One region of the Mucilaginibacter aureus genome, then DNA from elsewhere that is predicted to be linked to it. Evidence: riboswitches for the same ligand, from Rfam matches in the RefSeq annotation. Region 1 holds a riboswitch; the other holds the start of a gene.
The links. Region 1 has a riboswitch for S-adenosylmethionine ahead of metH (methionine synthase). Riboswitches for the same ligand answer to the same signal wherever they lie in the genome.
Positions count from the first base shown of each region.

Region 2: another riboswitch for S-adenosylmethionine. It lies ahead of ACFGVR_RS17405 (O-acetylhomoserine aminocarboxypropyltransferase/cysteine synthase family protein); the one in region 1 lies ahead of metH (methionine synthase).

Region 1 is NZ_CP170601.1:1,714,713-1,719,069, reverse strand. It holds gene murQ (N-acetylmuramic acid 6-phosphate etherase) at 68-886, shown strand; gene ACFGVR_RS07240 (hypothetical protein) at 918-1,484, shown strand; gene ACFGVR_RS07235 (Bax inhibitor-1/YccA family protein) at 1,552-2,283, shown strand; SAM riboswitch class I at 2,417-2,527, shown strand; gene metH (methionine synthase) at 2,667-4,357, shown strand, end outside.
Region 2 is NZ_CP170601.1:4,103,532-4,107,888, reverse strand. It holds gene mqnE (aminofutalosine synthase MqnE) at 1-273, opposite strand, end outside; gene ACFGVR_RS17410 (trans-sulfuration enzyme family protein) at 436-1,557, shown strand; SAM riboswitch class I at 1,658-1,769, shown strand; gene ACFGVR_RS17405 (O-acetylhomoserine aminocarboxypropyltransferase/cysteine synthase family protein) at 2,020-3,345, shown strand; gene ACFGVR_RS17400 (homoserine O-acetyltransferase family protein) at 3,394-4,357, shown strand, end outside.

The sequences.
Region 1 (4,357 bases):
ATTTTATGTTGATAGCTTTAAGTATTTGGTAAATTTTAGCAATTTTGTTTATTATAATATAACGCCATTGAAAATAGTCACCGAAAAGGATTCTCACTATAACAACCTGGAGCAAATGCCGGTTAACGAGATCCTGTTAAACATTAATAAGGAAGACCAGACAGTTGCCGATGCCGTTAAAAAGGCTATCCCCCAACTGGAAAAACTGGTAACTATAACCGCCGAAAGGATGAAAAACGGTGGGCGCCTGTTTTACATAGGCGCGGGTACCAGCGGCAGGCTGGGTGTGGTTGATGCATCAGAATGCCCGCCAACATACGGCGTACCGTTTGATTGGGTGGTAGGTATTATTGCCGGTGGTGATGGCGCCATCCGCAAGGCCGTTGAGTTTGCCGAAGACGATGCCGAACAAGCCTGGAAAGACTTACAGGAATATCAAATTAACGATAAGGACGTACTGGTGGGCCTTGCCGCGTCGGGCACTACACCGTACGTGATAGGCGGTTTGCAAATGGCCAATAAAAATGGGGTAGTAACCGGCTGTATAGTTTGTAATGAGGGCGGCCCTATTGCCGCTGCGGCGCAATACCCGGTTGAAATGGTTACCGGCCCCGAGTTTGTTACGGGTTCCACCCGGATGAAAGCCGGTACCGCCCAAAAGCTGGCCCTTAACATGCTAAGCACCGCTGTAATGATCCAGCTGGGCCGCGTTAAAGGCAATAAAATGGTGGATATGCAGCTGTCAAACAATAAGCTGATAGACCGCGGCACCAATATGGTGATGCAGGCCACCGGGCTTGATGAGCAAACCGCGGCCAGCCTGCTCGAAAAGTACGGCAGCGTGCGGCAGGCAGTAGACCATGCACCCATAACACAGAGGAAATAACCAAAGAATCAGAGAGGGGGTTGGGACAGGGATGCACGAGATAGAACCATATTACCGCTGGCGCGATGATTATGTAGCATCAGAAGACGAGCACTCGCCGTTTTACGCTACCGAATACAACGAGTTTGAGTTTGATAAGCAGGTTTACAATTACCTGCTGCACCCCCAATGGGATTCGTTTGGCTCCAGCACACTTTATTTAAAAGTTTTATTTGTTGATTACGATCGTGGTTATTCCATCATCGAATTTATCGGCGAGTGGAACGACGCCATCGATAACGACATTATGGTACTGAAGCGCGAGATACTGGAACTGATGATGGACGAAGGTATCAACAAATTCATCCTCATTGGCGAAAATGTGCTCAATTTCCACTCCAGCGACGATTGCTATTACGAAGAATGGTTCCAGGAGGTTGAAGACGGGTGGATAGCCGGCATTAATTTCCGCGAGCATGTTATCGAAGAATTTAAACAAAACAACATCGACTATTACATTAATTTTGGCGGCGTTTTGGATGATTTAAGCTGGCGTACGCTTAAACCCTTACAGGTATTTAAAAAAGTTGAAGAACAATTGGTAAAGCGCTTGAATTAATTGGACTTATAACTATATTGCACTAAAAAAATACAAATAACGTTTATAGATTTAAATTTTAATAGAAATGGAAACAAAGGATTTTAATTATAAATATGACAATGTACTTCAGGTAGACGAAGGTGCCGCATCCCGCAAATTTTTAGGAAGTGTCTTTACCTGGATGTTTGTAGCCATGATCATATCCGGTATCACTACTTATTTTTTCACAACCGATATTAAATACCTGCAATTGATAGTCGACCCTGTACAAGGCGGCTTAACCGGTTTTGGGTATTTTGCGATCTTTTCGCCAATACTGTTTTCGCTGGTGATGAACTTCGGCTTTAACAAACTGTCGTTCCCGGTATTGATAGCCCTGTTTATTGCTTACTCAGCAATCATTGGTATCAGCTTAAGTCTGGTATTTTTGGTTTACACGGCTGCATCAATACTGAACGTATTTGTGGCCGGTGTGGTTATCTTCGCAGCAATGGCTATTGCCGGATACTATACCACCCAGGATCTGTCAAAGTTTGGAAACTTGCTTTGGTATGGTATGATTGGCGTTGTAGCAGCATCGTTCCTTAACTTCTGGATCGGCGGCGATACCCTGAGCTATATCATCGGCATCGTTGGTTCGGCAGTATTTATCGGCTTAACCGCTTATTACATGCAAATGCTAAAACAGATCGGCGCACAAGCCGAATCCGGTACCGAGAGCACAAATAAACTGGCATTAATGGGTGCACTGTCATTATACATTACCCTTATTAACTTAATTCTTTCACTGCTCCGCTTATTCGGCCGCAGAAGATAATTTTTAAATAACTTACACAAAATGCCGTTGAAAGTATTGTACTTTTCAACGGCATTTTTTTTACTAACTGTCTTAATCTTGATTCTTGCATCCTGGCTCTTGATTCTCTCCTTTTTATTACGCACCTTTGTGGTGCTTATAGAGAAAGACGGAGGGATTAGACCCTGCGATGTCTTAGCAACCTGTACTTACAAGGTGCTACATTCTACTTAAACCTCACTTCGCGGTTTAAGACAGATAAGCGAAAGTCAAACCAAAAACCCGACTTTTCGACGTAAGCAGATTTTTAGTATTGCGATTTGAGTATTACGTATAGCGATTGTTACCCGTAATTTTCGTATGTCATATCTCAATACGCAATACGCTATACTCAATACCAAAAAATGGACATCAGACAAGAACTCAAAAAACGTATTCTCATTATCGACGGCGCAATGGGCACCATGATACAGCGGTATCAACTCACCGAGGCCGACTTTCGTGGCGAACGTTTTAAAGATCACCCATCGGACCTGCAGGGCAATAACGACCTGCTTAACATCACGCGCCCCGATGTGATCAAAGCTATACATGCCGATTACCTCGAAGCCGGTGCCGATATTATCGAAACCAACACCTTCAGCACACAGGTCATCTCACTTGCCGATTATCACCTGGAGCCTTTAGCTTACGAATTAAGCTACGAAGGTGCCCGTTTGGCTAAAGAAGTTGCTACCGAATACACAGCAAAGAACCCCGAAAAGCCACGTTTTGTTGCAGGTGCCATCGGGCCAACCAACCGCACGGCCTCCCTGTCGCCCGACGTGAACGACCCGGGTTACCGCGCCGTAACTTTTGACGACCTGGTAAACGCTTATTACGATCAGGTGCGTGGCCTGGTTGATGGCGGCAGCGACGTGCTGCTGATCGAAACCATTTTTGATACGCTCAACTGCAAAGCTGCCATCTTTGCCATTAAAAAGTACGAAGAGGAATGTAAGGCAGCAGGCAAACATTACCCTGCCTTTTTGCCTACAGGCGGTATCATGATCTCGGGCACCATTACCGATGCTTCCGGCCGTACGCTATCCGGGCAAACTGTAGAGGCGTTCTGGAACTCGGTTCGGCACGCCAATTTGCTCTCTATCGGCTTAAACTGTGCGCTTGGCGCGAAGGAAATGCGCCCGCATATTGAAGAGCTATCGCATATATCCGATGTGTTTATATCGGCATACCCTAACGCAGGTTTACCCAACGAGTTTGGCGCTTACGACGAAACACCGCACGAAACCGCTCATTTGGTTGAAGACTTTATGGAAAGCGGCCTGGTAAACATTGCCGGTGGTTGTTGTGGTACTACGCCCGACCATATCCGTTGCATCGCCGAAAAGGCGGCAAAATTCCAGCCGCGGAAGGTGGGCGAAATAACGCCCTATATGCGCTTAAGCGGATTGGAATCGGTAAACATCACACCCGAAACTAATTTTGTGAACGTAGGCGAACGTACCAATATTACCGGTTCGCCAAAGTTTAGCAAACTTATCCTGGCCGAAGATTTTGAAGGTGCACTGGTAGTTGCGCGCCAGCAGGTTGACGGCGGCGCGCAGGTGATCGACGTGAACATGGACGAGGGCATGATCGATTCGGAAGCCACCATGGTGAAGTTTTTAAACCTCATTGCCTCCGAACCTGATATTGCCAAACTGCCCATCATGGTCGATTCGTCCAAATGGACAGTGATCGAAGCCGGCTTAAAATGTTTACAGGGCAAAGGCATCGTTAACTCTATCTCACTTAAAGAAGGCGAAGATAAATTCCGCGAATACGCGTCTAAAATATTGCAATACGGCGCAGCCACGGTAGTGATGGCCTTTGATGAACAAGGCCAGGCCGATAGCTACGAGCGTCGTATCGAGATCTGTAAACGCAGTTACGATATTTTGGTGAACGAGATCGGCTTCCCGCCGCAGGACATTATTTTCGACCCTAACATATTAACCGTTGCCACGGGACTGGAAGAGCATAACAATTATGCGGTCGACTTCATCAACGCCACCCGCTGGATAAAACAAAACCTGCCAATGGCCAAGGTAAG
Region 2 (4,357 bases), 2.4 Mb from region 1:
GCGCGAATACGAGCAAAACTTGCAATCGTAAACACAAAGGTTAGTAGGCTCGATATGAAAATTACGGTTGAAGTAGGTTTTATTGCCATGGCGCTTTTCGCGGATGTAGTTGGCCAAGGCGCCTAAGTAGGATAGTTCGGCCTTTTCGTAAAGTAAAACGCATTCATCAAAAGTGATGCGTTCGTTTTGGTAAACTTTTTCGGCTATGCTTTTAAGTTCAGGAGATAAACGTGGATTGTTTAAGAGTACAGTTAAAGCTTGCTCGGCGTCCATAGATTATAAACTTTGGTTACAAAAGTACAATAATGAGGGTAATTACATCATCATTTTGGTGTAACAAACAATAGTTATGGTTTATTTAGAAACTATCTATTAAAGCTATTAATTTGCAAATCCGATTCAATCCGTATTTTTACGGCTCAACACTCTTACCTTATGAAAATAGAAACCATAGCTATCCATGCCGGAAACCTTGCTAACGATCCGTCGGGTGCGGTAATACAACCTATTACCATGGCTACAACCTTTAAACGCGGCGAAGATGGCGGTTTCCCCGGGGGCTATATCTACAGCCGCAGCAGTAACCCAAACCGTACCGCCCTGGAAAACGTATTGGCTAAGTTAGAGGGCGGCGTTGCAGCCGCAGCATTTTCATCGGGCAACGCGGCAGGCATGAGTGTTTTTCAAAGCTTAAAACCGGGCAGTCACATCATCGCTCCTGATGATATGTACCACGGTTTGCGCAATCAGCTTAAAAATTTGTTTGCCGATATTTTGGAGTTTGATTTTATTGATGTGAATGATGAAGCGGTGCTTAAAAAACATATCAAACCCAACACCAGGCTCATTTGGCTCGAAACACCATCCAACCCGTTATTAAAGGTAACAGATATTAAAATGGTGATCGGTATCGCGAAAGCAAACAATGTTAAAGTAGTTTGTGATAATACCTTTGCAACCCCCATTTGCCAGCAGCCTTTGGCTTTGGGCGCCGACCTGGTTATGCACTCGACCACCAAATACTTTGGTGGGCATAGCGACCTGATGGGCGGCGCTTTAATTGCGGCCAAGGATGATGAATGGTGGCAAAAAATCAAACAGGTGCATGAGTACGGCGGCGCTGTGCCCTCGCCGCACGATTGCTATATGCTGGTGCGCAGTATTAAAACCTTACCTTACCGCATGAAGGGCCATGTGAGCAATGCCGCGAAGCTGGCCGAATTTTTAGAGAAGCATCCCAAAGTTGAAAGTGTGATGTATCCTGGCCTGGCATCGCACCCGCAACACCAGATCGCTAAAAGCCAGATGTTAAGCTTTGGCGGTATGCTGTCGTTTACGGTAAAAGATGGTGAAGATGCCGCCCGCAAGATAGTGAACAGCCTGAAAGTATTTACACAAGCCACCAGTTTGGGGGGGGTTGAAAGCCTCATTGAGCATCGGGCCAGTGTTGAAGGACCGGATACCAAAACGCCTAAAAACCTGCTGCGGGTATCGGTTGGTTTGGAAAATATCGACGATTTGATTGAAGATATCAACTTAGCTTTCAGCAAGTTATAAAATATTACAAAATTATGTTTTGCATAACGCCTTGCTAAAGTATATATTTGAAACATAATTTGGTAAAAATACCAAGGTCAATACCCCTCAAAAAGGTTTTGATTTATAAAGAAGTGGCGAGAGATCAGGCTCATTAACCCACTGGCAACCCTCCAAATAGGAGAAGGTGCCAAATCCTGGCCCGGTGAATGGATCACCGGGGAATATAAGTTAAATAACCATGAAAACGTTGTTTCAATTTTTAGATCCCTTTAATTCACGGAACACTTTCCGTAACAAATTTGCATTTACGCCCATTCCCGCCGGTTGTATTTGTATGTGTTGTTGCTGTTGTTAAAACGCTATTAACTCAACTTATTCAGTTTTTTTACTGAAATGTAATTTGTGTAAAACGTCGGGGCTAAACGCCCGGATGCTATTCTCTAATCAGAATACAATTAAAACTCTAAAAACCATAAATCTATGTCAACAACAAATTTCAAATTCGAAACATTACAGTTACATGCCGGCCAGGAAGCCGATCCAACCACCGGTTCACGCGCAGTACCTTTGTATCAAACCACATCGTACGTATTTAAAAATGCCGAACACGGCGCAAACCTGTTTGCCTTAAAAGAGTTTGGTAATATTTACAGCCGCATTATGAACCCTACTACCGATGTGTTTGAAAAACGCATTGCTGCTTTAGAGGGTGGTGTAGCGGCGCTGGCAACAGCCTCGGGCCAGGCAGCACAATTTTTGGCCCTAAATAACATTTTGCAGGCCGGCGATAACTTTGTAACCGCGCCATATTTATACGGGGGTACTTACAACCAGTTTAAAGTAGCCTTTAAGCGCCTGGGTATTGATGTGCGTTTTGCCAAAGATGATACGGCAGAAAGCTTTGAGGCCTTAATTGACGATAACACCAAGGCACTTTATTTAGAAAGCATTGGTAACCCGGGTTTTAATATTGCTGATTTTGACCAGATATCGGCTTTAGCCACTAAATACAACCTGCCGGTTATTGTAGATAACACTTTTGGTGCGGCCGGTTATTTATTCCGCCCGTTAGAGCATGGCGCCCACGTGGTGGTTGAATCGGCCACGAAATGGATAGGCGGACATGGCACCAGCATTGGTGGTGTTATTGTTGACGGCGGTACCTACAACTGGGGCAATGGAAAATACCCTCAATTTACCGAGCCTGCCGAAGGTTACCATGGCCTGGTATTTTCGGATGTGTTTGGTATTGGCGGCCCGTTTGGTAATATCCAATACATTATCCGCGCCCGTGTAGAGGGTTTGCGTGATTTTGGACCATCACAATCGCCATTTAACTCGTTCCTGTTTATCCAGGGTATTGAAACCTTATCGCTGCGTGTACAACGCCATGTGGATAACGCGCTCGAACTGGCTAAATGGTTAGAAAATCATCCGCAGGTTGCCAAAGTTAATTACCCGGGTCTGGAATCATCGCCACAGCATAAACTGGCAAAAAAATATTTAAAAAATGGCTTTGGCGCCGTATTAACCTTTGAGGTTAAGGGCGATAAAGAAAATGCAGGCAAATTTATTGATAGCCTGCAGCTGATAAGCCATTTAGCCAATGTTGGCGACGCCAAAACACTGATCATTCAGCCATCGGCAACTACGCACCAGCAATTATCGGACGAAGAGCAATTATCGGCCGGGGTAACGCCAAACCAGTTGCGTATTGCTGTTGGTATTGAACATATTGATGATATTAAAGCCGATTTGGCAAACGCGTTCGCAAAAATTAAACAGCAAACGCCCGAATTAGTATAATAAATAAAACAACCCTCTCCGGCCTGTACGGAGAGGGTTTACAGAATAATGAGCACAGAAACATTTAAGTATTCAAAAAACTTTACGCTCGAATCGGGTAAGCAATTGCACGGGCTCGAGATTGGGTACCATACCTTTGGTAAATTAAATAAACACCGCAATAATGTGATCTGGGTGTGTCATGCCTTAACGGCGAACTCGGACGTGTTAGACTGGTGGGCCGGCCTTTTTGGCGATAACAATTTATTTAACCCTGCCGACCATTACATTGTATGTGCCAATGTGCTGGGATCGCCTTACGGCACAACAAACCCTTTGAATACTGACGAAACAACCGGTCAGCCTTATTACCTGTCGTTCCCGATGGTCACGATACGTGATATGGTAAAAGCGCACCAGTTACTGGCCGATCATTTAGGCATCGACCAGATCAATGTGCTGATTGGCGGTTCTTTAGGCGGGCAGCAGGCTTTGGAATGGGCCATCATCGACCCCGCCAAAATAAACAACCTGATCCTTATCGCTACCAATGCCAAGCATTCGCCATGGGGCATTGCCTTTAACGAGTCGCAGCGCCTGGCCATTAGTGCCGACCGTACCTTTTATGCCAACACACCCGATGGCGGCAGCAAAGGTTTGAAAGCGGCACGCAGTATTGCCCTGCTCTCCTATCGCGGGTACGCAACTTACGATACTACGCAACAACACGATGAGCACGAAAAACTTGAAAATTACAAAGCGGCATCGTACCAAAACTACCAGGGCGAAAAACTGGTAAAACGTTTTAACGCCTATAGCTACTGGTATTTAAGTAAAACCATGGACTCGCATAATGTGGGTCGTAACCGCAATGGTGTTGAAAAAGCATTGAGCCTGGTTAAAGCGAAAACATTGGTAATAGGTATTAAATCGGATATTTTATTCCCGTTAGAAGAACAGCAATACCTGGCAAAACATATCACGAACGCCTCCTTTTCGGAGTTCGAATCGATTTACGGGCACGATAGTTTTT